DNA from 4 places in the Alistipes sp. ZOR0009 genome. Region 1 is predicted to be linked to each of the others. Evidence: riboswitches for the same ligand, from Rfam matches in the RefSeq annotation. Region 1 holds a riboswitch; each other region holds the start of a gene.
The links. Region 1 has a riboswitch for cobalamin ahead of L990_RS05405 (ribonucleoside triphosphate reductase). Riboswitches for the same ligand answer to the same signal wherever they lie in the genome.
Positions count from the first base shown of each region.

Region 1 (3,107 bases):
GCTAGCCCATCGGGATGCGCAATCCCTTTTCCGAGGAAGTTCAGGCAGCATTCGTTCATCCCGTTGATGCCGATGGTGGAGAAGTGGTTGCTCCAGTAGCAGCCAAACCGTTGGTGTATGTGGCGCAGGTAGTACTTCGAGTAGGGGTAAAGCCCATTCTCGGTATGGCGTTCAATCACCTTTCTCTTTATTTCGAGGCTCTCCTTGGCCAAGGTCATGTAGTACTCTAGGCGGTCGAAAAACTCCTCCTCGGTTTTCGACTCGTAGCCGATGCGCGGAAGGTTTAGCGTCACCACGCCCACCGAGCCGGTAAGCGGATTGGCGGCAAACAGCCCGCCACCACGGCGGTTAAGCTCCCGCTTGTCGAGGCGAAGGCGGCAGCACATGCTGCGCACGTCGTCGGGCTTCATGTCAGAGTTTACGAAGTTGGAGAAGTAGGGGATACCGTACTTGGCGGTCATCTCCCAGATGCCCTCGTACTCGCTGTTGTTCCAGTCAAAGTCGGGGGTGATGTTGTAGGTAGGTATGGGGAACGAGAAGAGGCTGCCCGCGGCATCGCCCTCGCTCATCACCTCGGCAAATGCCTTGTTAAGCATGGTTACCTCGTGCTGAAAGTCGCCATACACGCACTGCTGCAGCTCGCCAGCGTAGGCAACGGCCTCGTCCTTCAGGAATTCGGGCACCACCAAATCCATCGTTATGTTGGTAAATGGGGTTTGGAATCCTACCCGCGTAGGCACGTTGAGGTTAAAGAGAAACTCCTGTAGGGCCTGCTTCACCTGCGCGTAGTCGAGCTCGTCGAAACGGATGAAGGGCGCCAGCAGCGTGTCGAAGTTGGAGAAGGCCTGCGCGCCGGCGGCCTCGCCCTGCATGGTGTAGAAGAAGTTTACCACCTGCCCTAGGGCCGTTCTGAAGTGCTTTGCCGGCTTGCTCTGCGCCTTTCCGGTAACGCCTCTAAATCCAGTTAGCAGCAGATCCTTCAGGTCCCAGCCCACGCAGTATACGCTCAGGAACCCCAAATCGTGGATGTGCATGTAGCCCTGCTTGTGCGCGCCCGATACGCTCTCGGGGTAAAGCTTGTTGAGCCAGTACTGCGAGGTGATAACCGTAGAGATGTGCTGGTTGAGCCCCTGCAGCGAGTAGCCCGAGTTGGCGCTCTCCTTGATTCTCCAGTCCTGGAGGTTGAGGTACCCGTCCATCACCTCGATGTTGGTAAGCAGCTCCTTGGTGCTGCGCAGCTCCTCGTGCTTCTTACGGTAGAGCATAAAGGCCTTCAGCAGGTCGAACTCGCCATGCACAAACAGCGTTTTCTCGATGCAATCCTGCACCTGCTCCACGTGGGGAGTCTCCTTCTCGCACACCTCCACCAGCAGGCGGATGGCGCTTTGGCTGAGGTTGTACGCGTGCTTGGGGTTAACCTTGCCCGAGGAGCCCATCGCCTTAAGGATGGCATTCTCAATCTTACTTGCTTTAAAAGGAACCTGCTCGCCATTGCGCTTTACAATGGTCGTAAAGAGTAGATCACCATTCATACTTACATTTTTTTGAAAGTGGATAAATGGTAACTCGCGGGAAAATAAAAAGTACTTGGAAGTGCAAGTATTCTATCGCCTTTCACCCGAAAGCTACGAATGTTTGGTATCTGGCAGGTCTTCTGACTCGCTCCTCTATTGGTACCTTCCCATTCGTCCGAACAGTGGTGCATGCCAACGAGTATGATGGAGCTTACAGCTACGGGGATAGTCTTGGATTTTCACCAAATTCCCTATTAATCCATAGATGGAACCAAATACTAAGTAAAGGTAGGCAATAAGGTCCCCTCCGCGCCACCCCTACTGGTTGGAAGTTATGAACAATTGGCCGTTACGGTTCTGTGCGATTTCGTATTTGCCTGCTATGTCGTGCGTTATCCTGTTGATAATTTTTGTAATCGCGCTATTCGGCAGGTGGTATGGCGGGATTTGTGGGTTGATGTCGCCCGCCTAGGCCACAGCTGCTCGTCCCTTTTGGCAGCCTGTTTGCCCGTGGCTTTTGGTGTGGATGGATAGTTTTGGGGATGCCGTAGCCCGCAACCGAGATGCCACCCGATGCTCCTGCCGTTACCCTCCGGGTGGCGCCCATTCTTTTACTGACAAGTTGGCATGACTAATGCGTTCGGTCTGCTCACTTCTGTAGGAAAAATGGTCGCCAACGGCTCCGTGATCGTTTTTCCTGTAGGATTTGCCCTCCCGTAGTGCTCCGTGATCATTTTTCTTGTAGGATTTGCCCTCCCGTAGTGCTCCGTGATCGTTTTTCCTGTAGGATTTGCCTTCCCGTAGTGGTCCGTGATCGTTTTTCTTGTAGGATTTGTCATCCCGTACTAGTCCGTGATCATTTTTCTTGTAGGATTTGCCATCCCGTAGCACTACGTGATCATTTTTCCTGTAGAAGTGAGCTGAACGTACGGCTCCGTCACCTCACTTCTGTAGAAGTAAGCCAACCGTACGGCTCCGTCATCTCACTTCTGTAGAAGTAAGCCAACCGAACGGGTGGGGGACTCTCTTTTTTTATCCCGAAAAGCCGTAGAGACGCATTGTATGCGTCTCCGGTAATGCGGTTCCTTTAGTACGGTACTTCTTCTTTAGGGTATTCTAGGGCAATTCGTCGATCCCGGAAGGTGGCGTCCCTGCGGATTGAAGTGGCGCATTGCATGCGTCTTCGGTAATGGACAGCATAAAAAAGCCGCACATCAGCAGGGCTAATGTGCGGCTTCCATCATTGGCAGTGTTGGATAAATGCTGAGCTGTTTAGGTCGTCTCAGCAGGCTCTGTTCTATCTGTAGCTATCTTCTAAAGCGTAATTGGCGTACCGTGGTAGTAGTCTAGCAGCTTGGTTCGGAAAATGAACTCGTAGCGAGCCTGCGCCAGCTCCGATTGCGAGGTGGCCAGGCGCTTCTTGGTTTCGTTCATCTCAAACGAGGTCGATTTACCTGCGTTGAACTTCTCCTGCGCGTACTGGAAGGCTACGGTTGAGGCTTCCAGCGCCTGCTTGGCCGAGGTAAAGTTTTCTTTAGCCGAGAGCGCGTTGTAGTAGGCCTGCTGCATATCCTTAAAGAGCGTCTTCTTGGC
Region 1 is NZ_JTLD01000016.1:51,520-54,626, forward strand. It holds gene L990_RS05405 (ribonucleoside triphosphate reductase) at 1-1,532, opposite strand, end outside; cobalamin riboswitch at 1,627-1,805, opposite strand; gene L990_RS05415 (TolC family protein) at 2,829-3,107, opposite strand, start outside.

Region 2 (3,107 bases), on a different contig from region 1:
TTGTCGAAGCTAACGGTACTCTTACTCTTTTTGGTAATAACGTTGATAACTGCACCAATGGCATCGGAACCGTACAGGGCCGACGAGGCACCCTTAACTACCTCTACGCGCTCGATATTATCGGGCGATATTCTGTTTAGATCGGTTTGTCCGCCTACATCGCCATACACGCGCTTGCCGTTTACCATAAGCACAACAAAATCGTTACCCAAGCCATTGACACGTAGAAACGAGCCCATGGTACCAGGCGTAAAATCAAACGAAGGGCTAATGGAGGTGGCCATCTCCTCGAACGAGCGGGGAGCCAGCTTGGCAATGGTCTTATTCGAGAAAACCTCGGTTTGTACGGGTGCTGTCTTTAGGCTGTGGTGAGTACCCGTTCCGGTAACCACCACCTCGTCTATAGCGCCAACCGACTCCTCCATCCTAAAGGCTAGGTCCGACACATCGCCACGAACGCTTACGCGCTGAGCCAGACGCTGCATGCCCGTATAGGTTGCCACCAGCGTATAATCACCCGCCTTAGGTACCTTAATAGTAAACTCTCCGTTGACGTTGGTGGCCGCACCAACGGTTAATCCCTTTACCATTATGTTGGCACCAACAATTAGCTTTCCGTTAGACTTCTCAGCTACGGTTCCCTTAATGGTGTACGATTGTGCGCCTGCAGCTACCGCTAGCATCAGCGCTAGCAGCGTTGCCAATATCTTATTCATTCTCTTTTTTTTGGTTGGTTTGTTAACTGATGGCACCAAGTATCACGATATGCGTAGCGCGAAAAAGCGCTCTAAAACACTTAGCGGTTTATCCACAAATTTTCGTGATACCTGATATGTGCTTCATTATATCTCGGGAAGCACTCTACTTCCCTGCTGCTATCTGCTGAAGATGCTTTACCCAAATGCTACCTATGGCATCTAGCTCGCCCATCCCCTTTAGGACAACCTCTACGGTAAATCCCTCCTTGGTAAGCAGCGACTTCCAGCTGGTAGGTTCGCTACCGGCCATGTCGTTTACCGCATGATCGCCAGCAACCAGCATAAAGGGCATTAGCCACACCTTCTTTACGCCTTTTGCTTTAAGGGAGGCCACCACATCGTCGAGCGTGGGCGTACCCTCCACCGTTCCTATGTAGGTGTTGGCATCGACCTTGGCAAAGTAGTACTGCATAGCTGGATAGTAGACGTTGGAGGTGTGCTTAGAGCCATGCCCCATAAATACAACCGCCTCCTTTCCCTTTCGCTCGGCAGGAACATTGGCCATCAGGGCCGATGCCACCTCGCACATATCGGCATCGCTCCATAGCAGCGGAGTACCCACCGTTACCTGCCTAATCCCCTTAGGCATCTTGGTAAAGGCGTTGGCCGTTTGCACCAAATCGTCGTACTCGTCGCCTGGAATTATGTGTAGCGACTGCACGTAAACGTTGCTGTAACCATCTTCGCCCAGCTTAGCTAGCGCCTCTGCTGGCGAAAGAATCTCCTCGCCACGCTTCCTTAAAATCTTTCGAATAATTTTAGATGTGTAGGCCCAGCGAATCTCGGTGTTCGGAAATGCCTTAGCCACCTTCTCGCCCACCCTGTCGATGGCTCCTTTAGAGTCGGATAAGGATGTACCAAAAGCCACCAGCAGAATTGCCCTTTTGGGTTCGGCCTCGCTACCGGCTGCCGCCAACGTGGTGGTGTGCAGCAACAGCGGAAGGCATATAAGCCAACCCATAAGCAACTTTAACCTCGTAATCATCATTGTATTAAAAATTAAAATTAATACAACATGCCCTTTGCTAAATGCAGGAAAATAAAAGTGAAGAATACGCCTAGGTTCATATTCAACAGCTACTTCTTACCCGGAAGCAATACATGTGTTTGTTGAATGAGGCAGGTCTCCTGACTTACCTAGTATTGCGGCCTTCCCACCCTCTTTCGAAGGCAGTGGCGTAGACTTGCAATACCAGCTGCAACGCAGCTATTGGCATACAGTAGCGGGTACTGTTCCGGATTCACACCGGATTCCCTTTTACTGGCTGAGAAGGATTCCCAACCAGTCACCTTATTCGGGTACAAATGTAATGGATTTAAAAATGCAAACAAGCAGCTACCGCCCAGCAGCCAACGCCAATGGGTCTCAATTAAGGTTATACATAGAACTAACTACCGTTAAAACAGCGGAGTTAGCAGCTCGAAAAAAATGGTGGATATAAATAAAAAATATGGTACAACGCCAGCCGTACCCCGCGGCTACAGCAGCTAGCGGCTAAAACCAAAGGGCTACCACTGCACCCAGCGTACCCGCTGCAGCACCAACAACCACTCCCCTGTAAAACCACCCCTTCGCTGTTTTGGGGGTTTTAAAGAATTGCATAGCGTAATGTTTAGTATCGAAGATGTAACTAATAAAATGGGTGCCAATAAAGCTCATAAATAGCGAGTTAAGCAAGACAGCCAAGCACTGAAGACTCCCATACTACACATATAATCAGCCTACATAGTGGTAGGCAGTGGCTGTATTGCAACAGCCACTGCCATCATTACTTTAACAAGCGTATGGTGTTAGCTCTCCTTCTTTTGATAGAACTTAGAAAGAAGAGCTAATATAATAACGCCACAAATCAGCGCTTATTCGCAGACTCTGAACAATTGATATCCCCTTAAAAACATGTACAGGCTCGGAACAGCAAGGGCCTAGGATTATAGTAGAACTTACTATTTCCCCTTTTTAGCACTTTGCAGGTTGTTCCAGTACTTGGTCTGCGAAGTAGATTGCACGTACTTATTAATATCATCCATCGTGATGTTTTTCACCTTAACTCCATACGCCTGCCATTCATCATATCCGCAAACGTTAGTTCGCCTTCTAAGTTCTTGCAAAAATCCTTCTGTAAATAGCTCCGGAAGAACATAGTATGAAGGTTCAGCATCCAAAGGCATAAAGAAGATATATCCATCAAAACAATTTTCAAAATGGCCAATGCTTTCTGATGGTATTTCAGGCATCAAGTCAAAATTACCCTCACCAAAAGGAGTCGTCTTAAGATCTAAAGCTACAGGCTTGTTTCCATTTTGTGCAAAAGCATAGTCGAATAACCCATTTTGGGTCATCCCCTTCAT
Region 2 is NZ_JTLD01000052.1:27,040-30,146, forward strand. It holds gene L990_RS14335 (TonB-dependent receptor) at 1-716, opposite strand, end outside; gene L990_RS14340 (sirohydrochlorin cobaltochelatase) at 862-1,746, opposite strand; cobalamin riboswitch at 1,859-2,067, opposite strand; gene L990_RS14345 (hypothetical protein) at 2,703-3,107, opposite strand, start outside.
Region 2: it holds a riboswitch for cobalamin, as region 1 does, so the genes downstream of both, L990_RS14340 (sirohydrochlorin cobaltochelatase) here and L990_RS05405 (ribonucleoside triphosphate reductase) in region 1, are expected to answer to the same signal.

Region 3 (3,107 bases), on a different contig from region 1:
CTGAACGGCAATGCTTGCTTCAACTCCCTTGCTCAGCACCTTTCCCGAGTTGGACATCATCCATCTAAACTGGCTTCCGGTAGGCGCAGCTATAATTTTATCGAGGGTACGGAGGTAGTAGGCGTCGGCTTGCACCGCAATTTTGTTAACCAGCCTGCTGCTGCTTTTCTTCTTATAGGTAAAACCGACGTTGTACATGTCTATGTGCTCGGGTTTGAGCACGCTGCTGCCAACGTGCGCGTAGTACAGGTCGTTGAAGGTGGGCATCCTGAAAATATGCTTGTAGAAGGCTCGTAGGCTTAAATCGGTGCTGGCAAAGGGGGTATATCCGAAGAAAATGCCCGGACTTACATCCCTTTTGTCTGGCGATTGGCTAACCTTCGACTCCTTGTCCGAAACGTAGGTACCCAACAGGCTTGCCTGTACTTTTAGCTGGTTAATGGTAACGGCTGTTGCCAACGTTGCAATTCCGGTAAATCTGCGGGGGGATTTAAAGGGGATTAGCAGGTTTTTTTTCGAGGAGGCCTCAAGGCTGTTGAGCTGGATGTCGGTAGATGCCGAAATGCTCCAGAAGTTGGTGATGTCGTAGATGTGGCTTGTAGAAAAGTAGGCCTCTTTTTGCTTGTAGGTGTTGTCGAACTCTTTGCCCACCTCCTTTATTTCCTCCATAAAGCGTGTCGAATCCAACGATCGAAAGTGAAGATAGTCGTACGCAAATTTTGCCTTTACCTGGTACTTGTAGCGCGACGAAACATCCTTTGTAAAGGTGCTTTGTCCAAAAATATTGACATCGTCTTGCCGATCTCCGATGTAGAACTTGAATTTAGTGCACGCGCCGGGCAGCCCTCGCTTCGACCCAAAGGCGTAAACCTTCGTTTGCAGCCTTCCGCCAAAGATGCTGTTGTATAGGCCGCCCTCTACACGGAAGGTTTCAATGTCGCTATTCATTCTGGTGGCCGAGGTGTCGTAGGCAACCGTACCGTCGGTGTAAACTCGGCGGCTGTGGAATCGGTATTTCCCGTTGGAGCGCATATACTCGCCGCTTAGGCTAAAGCTGGCGCTATCGCTTACCTTTTTCTCCCACCGGAACGATGGATTAACGAGCTGGATGGTGCTGGTTTTGTACTTTAGCCTAAAGTTGGAGGATTTTCCCTTCTCAAATGTCGGTTTCTTGGCGCGTAAGTACACCGCCGCCCCCGAGGCAAAGTCTTTTGCCGACTGAAAGATGTCGCTCTTCTGTCCGTTGTAGAGCGAGAGCTCCTCTAGATCGTCCAACGAGAATCGGCCGAGGTCTACCACCCCGTTTTGCGCGTTCCCGATCTGCACGCCGTCGTAAAACACGCCTACGTGATGCGTCCCCATGTTGCGAACGTTCACGGTCTTGAGGCCACCCATTCCGCCGTAGTCTTTTATTTGGACACCGGCAAAGTAGCGCAGCGCATCGGCCACCGAATGGCTGCTAAGCTTCTCGAGCTGCTTACCCGTGAGGTGCTGAGCCGGAATAACCTCCTTGTAGCTCTTGGCTACCACCACCACCTCGTCGATATGCTGCATTTGGTTTAGCTTGCCTTGGGCATACGCCTCGAACGACGGGGCTGCCAGCAATCCCAGCAGCGTTAGCCATAATTTTGAATTCCGATAAAACATATTTAAGCGTATTGAGTAACCAATAGCTTACAGGGAGGTAAAACGAAACGAACGGATAAAAGAAGGTATGCCTTTGCCAAATAAAGTGATGCTTTTATCTGTCTCCTCAGCTTTATTTCCCCGAAAGCTTTCAGATTATAGCATTTTGGCAGGTCTTCTGACTTGCTCCATCTTCGGGCGTCCTTCCCATCTCCGTTAGGAAACAGTGGATTGAGTATTGCTCGAAGACTTCGGCGGAGCTTACAGCAGCGGGTCTGTTCAGGATTTGCACCTGATTCCCTTTTCATCACATTCGCGAGTAGAGGCGAGTGTAACACCAAAATCGGGACGAAGGTATATAAAATTGGCCGAATAAAATAGAAAAAACAGCAAGCCGAGGGGATGTCACGCGGCTATGCCTTGGTTTTTCGCCTTCAAAGTTGCGGTATTTTCTTGCGGAGATGCATGCAATGCACCGCTACCCAATTTCGCGGATTAAGGCTGGTAGAGGCACGATGTTTGCACCTTAAATCATCTTTACGAACGTTTTTTACCCTTACTTGTGACCAAGATTTCTCTAAAAACAGGATGAAATGGGAAAGGTGAAAACTCCACGCGGCTTTGCCTTGTAGGCATCTCTAAACGGGCTGTTTTTATAGACGTTCTCCTTTAGGCGCTGCTTGCCGCCGCTAATGGATACGCTACGGAGGCTAATATTTTCGTGCCGAGGCTAGTTAATGCACCAAGGCGCGAATAGGTTCGCCGCTGGGGTAAATATTTTAAAGCGGGATAAAAAGATTATGCAGCGGTGGATGGTTAGGGCTATCTTGGGCAAAATATGGTTTCTTCTGGTGTCGTGGCTCATAAATCGGCAATATGTTTTGTTTTTTATCAAAAAAGATAGCCCCATTAGTTGGCAGATTGCCTCTCCGCGGCTTAAGAATGCCAATCTGGCTGAAAGATTGCCACGCTGAAGCATAAGAATGCCAATCTGGCCGAAAGATTGCCATTCTGAAGCCTAAGAATGCCAACCTGGCTGAAAGATTATCACGCCGAAGCATAAGAATGCCAATCTGGCAGGAAATTTTGCTCAACCAGCATTAAGATTGCTCAACTGAAAGGTAATTTTGGAGGAAGCGCGTGTAACTTGCCAAATCGGCATGTTTTTTCCGACGCCGAGATTTCTTTACGCCAAACCGAATGTTGAGGTATCCTAACGAGATGGTAAATTTAGGGAAGGCCTTTGCCGTTGCCCAATTTGGTAAAGGTAAGGGCATTGCTACCATGTCAGAAAACGCCACCATGCAGCGCTGCACGGCTGGATAAAAGAAAATCCCACCTAGGCTATTTTTTAGGTGGGATTGGTCTTATAAAATATCGTTGGGCTACTTTTTGGGGCTATATAGTCCTAAAGTTTTTAGGATTTGCGCCATAAAAGCGAGCTTCTTTTGCTGATTTTTGATGGTTTCCAAGGGAAATCC
Region 3 is NZ_JTLD01000046.1:64,377-67,483, forward strand. It holds gene L990_RS13210 (TonB-dependent receptor) at 1-1,647, opposite strand, end outside; cobalamin riboswitch at 1,777-1,983, opposite strand; gene L990_RS20525 (hypothetical protein) at 2,827-2,952, shown strand; gene L990_RS13225 (fibronectin type III domain-containing protein) at 3,012-3,107, opposite strand, start outside.
Region 3: it holds a riboswitch for cobalamin, as region 1 does, so the genes downstream of both, L990_RS13210 (TonB-dependent receptor) here and L990_RS05405 (ribonucleoside triphosphate reductase) in region 1, are expected to answer to the same signal.

Region 4 (3,107 bases), on a different contig from region 1:
TGTTTATCCGCTTCGAGCAGGCTAAAGACGGCACCTACTTTGCCCCCATAGCGCCACAGTACGACGTGCTAAAAATAATAGTATCGCACTTTAAGGATCGATTTTCCGACCAACCTTGGGTGATTTACGATACGGCACGCAGCTACGGAGCCCATTTCGATGGGAAAGATGTTGCCCTTATCACCATAGACGAGCCTACCTTCAGCGCCGAAACCGGGAGGCTATCGGCTGAGGTTGTCGCCGAAAGCGAGGTTGAGTACCAGCGGTTGTGGCAGGTCTTTTTTAAGCAGATAGCCATAAAGGAACGCAAGAACATGAAGCTGCAGCAAAACTTTATGCCGAAACGCTTCTGGAAGTACCTTACCGAGAAAAAGCGCCCCTTGTAAGCGTTAAGTACTGTTTATTCTTTTAATTTAAGCAAAGAATTCTACCTACCGCACACCAACAGCGGCTAGCAATCAACATTTTGGCAAGAGCATTGCTTAATTACACAAAAACGCAAAATAGAATAAACCTATATTTGCACTTCAATTCAACCATCATGAACTTTTTCTACCTACTCGATTTAATCGGAACATTCGTATTTGCCATCAGCGGAACCATTGCTGCAGGTCAAAAACGTCTCGACCTTTTTGGTGCTGCATTTATCGGATTCGTCACAGCAATCGGAGGAGGAACGCTTCGTGATATGATGATTGGCATACATCCCGTAAGCTGGACCACCTCGATGGACTACATCTACGTAATTTTACTAGCTGTAGCCATAACATTCCTAATAAAGGAGCAGGTATTCCGCTTCCGCAAAACGCTATTCCTATTCGACACGATAGGTATTGGAGTATTCACCATTATTGGGGTAGAGAAAGCGCTATCTAACGGCATCAACACGCCTGTAGCCATCATTATGGGAATACTAACCGCCGTAGCAGGAGGAGTTATTCGCGACACCCTCAACAACGAGGTGCCGCTAATCTTTAAAAAGGAAATTTACGCAACCGCCTGCCTTGTTGGCGCCATCGCCTACCTAGGCCTACAGCGCACAGGAATCCCTATCGAGACAAACCAGATTGTTACAATACTTATAATTATTGCCATTAGAGTAATATCCATAAAGTACAAGTTTTCACTACCTCGAGTGCAGTTCGACCAGTCGAAGCAGCTTTAATTCGGCATCACGACTTGTAATTTCTTCAAAAAAAGACAATATTTGCGCCGCTTAGGTTCCTTAGGATTACCCAAGGGATTAAAAGGGAATGCCGTGAAATCCGGCAACAGTTCCCGCTGCTGTAAATCCAGATCTTGCATAAAGATCGCATGCCTTTAAAAATATACCACTGTAGATCGCTCTATGGGAAGGTTTTAAAGGTGGATGAGTCAGAAGACCTGCCTAGGCAACTCCGATTTTGGCCTACGGCGAATGGGTATAAGGAAGTAAAAGCAGCAGACATTGCTGCCATCCTCTATTGTCGTGCAACCAAATCGGATAACCAACCAAAGCACGACAAATATGCGAAAAGATCACACATCCGCAGAGACGTTTTGCATCCCTACAACGACAGGAATGCCGAATGCCGCTATCAGAAAAAAACTGTCAGGCGTAAACAACTCTCCTCCTGCATTGTTTAAGGCTATTGGAATAATGGCTTTTGACAAGGGATATCTCCCTCTTCCTGAGAATATAAAACAAAGAGAAGCAACGTGCTCAACTATCGTTGAGATATAACTTACAGATCATGCAAGACAATAGAACACCGTTTGAACGATTTGTCCGCAGAAAAGAGATGCTCGACAAGCAGTACGACGAGCAGTACAAGCAAAAACAGCACAAAAAGGGGAAATTAACGGCCAAGGAACGCCTCGACATCCTTTTCGACAAGGGTACATTCGAGGAACTTGACGCCTATGCCCGTCCGTTCAACTCAAAAAAAGGAGCCCCATTTGGAGATGGCCTTATTTGCGGTCATGGGAAGATAAATGGGCGGAAAGTATTCGCCTACGCGCAGGATTTCAACTTTATGGGAGGCTCACTAGGAGCCACGCACGCCCAAAAAATTATCAAGGTGCAAGGGATGGCCCGAAAAATGGGACATCCTATAGTTGGGCTAATCGACTCGGGTGGAGCAAGAATACAGGAAGGAATAGCAAGCCTTGCCGGATATGCAGGCATCTTTCTGAACAACATAAAATCGTCGGGCATCATTCCGCAAATATCCGTAATTCTGGGTCCAGCAGCAGGTGGCGCCGTTTACTCTCCTGCCCTCACCGACTTCATCTTTATGACCCGACATACCGCTCAGATGTTCGTTACGGGTCCAGAGGTGGTTAAGGAGGTACTCAACGAGGAGATAACCTTCGAGCAGCTGGGAGGAGCAGACGTACATGCGAGCAAAAGCGGCGTTGCCCAGTTTGTTTACGACGACGAGGAGCATACCCTGCTGGGTGTACGCAAGCTGCTACGCTACCTTCCCTCAAACAACATCGAACTAGCGCCATTCGACAGCTCGCCCGTATACGCCCCCGAGAAACCAGAAAAGCTAAGCCTAATTATTCCTGACGAATCAATCAGGCCATACGATATGCTTGAAATTATCGAGAATATCATCGATCAGGATAGCCTTTTTGAGGTTTCTGAGCTCTATGCAGCCAACATCATCACAGCCTTTGGCCGACTAAATGGACAGGTGATAGGTATTGTGGCTAACCAACCTAAAGTTTTAGCAGGGGTGCTGGATACGAACTCGGCCATGAAGGCTGCGCGTTTTGTCCGCTTCTGCGATGCCTTCAATATTCCGCTGCTGGTTCTGGAAGATGTCCCTGGATTCCTACCAGGCTCGGAGCAGGAGCATGCGGGGCTAATACGCCACGGAGCAAAGCTGCTATACGCATTTGGAGAAGCTTCGGTGCCTAAAGTTACGGTTATCATCCGCAAAGCTTACGGAGGAGCCTACATTGTAATGAACAGCATCAATATTGGAGGAGATTTCAACTTTGCATGGCCTACCGCCGAGGTGGCCGTAATGGGACCAGAAAGTGCCGTGAAGATACTTAACCGCAGGGAGATTGAAAGCGCTGAAAATCCAGAGCAGCTCAAGCAGCAGCTTATTGCC
Region 4 is NZ_JTLD01000061.1:8,774-11,880, reverse strand. It holds gene L990_RS15260 (TIGR03915 family putative DNA repair protein) at 1-386, shown strand, start outside; gene L990_RS15255 (trimeric intracellular cation channel family protein) at 542-1,165, shown strand; cobalamin riboswitch at 1,202-1,406, shown strand; gene L990_RS20110 (hypothetical protein) at 1,508-1,723, shown strand; gene L990_RS15250 (acyl-CoA carboxylase subunit beta) at 1,734-3,107, shown strand, end outside.
Region 4: it holds a riboswitch for cobalamin, as region 1 does, so the genes downstream of both, L990_RS20110 (hypothetical protein) here and L990_RS05405 (ribonucleoside triphosphate reductase) in region 1, are expected to answer to the same signal.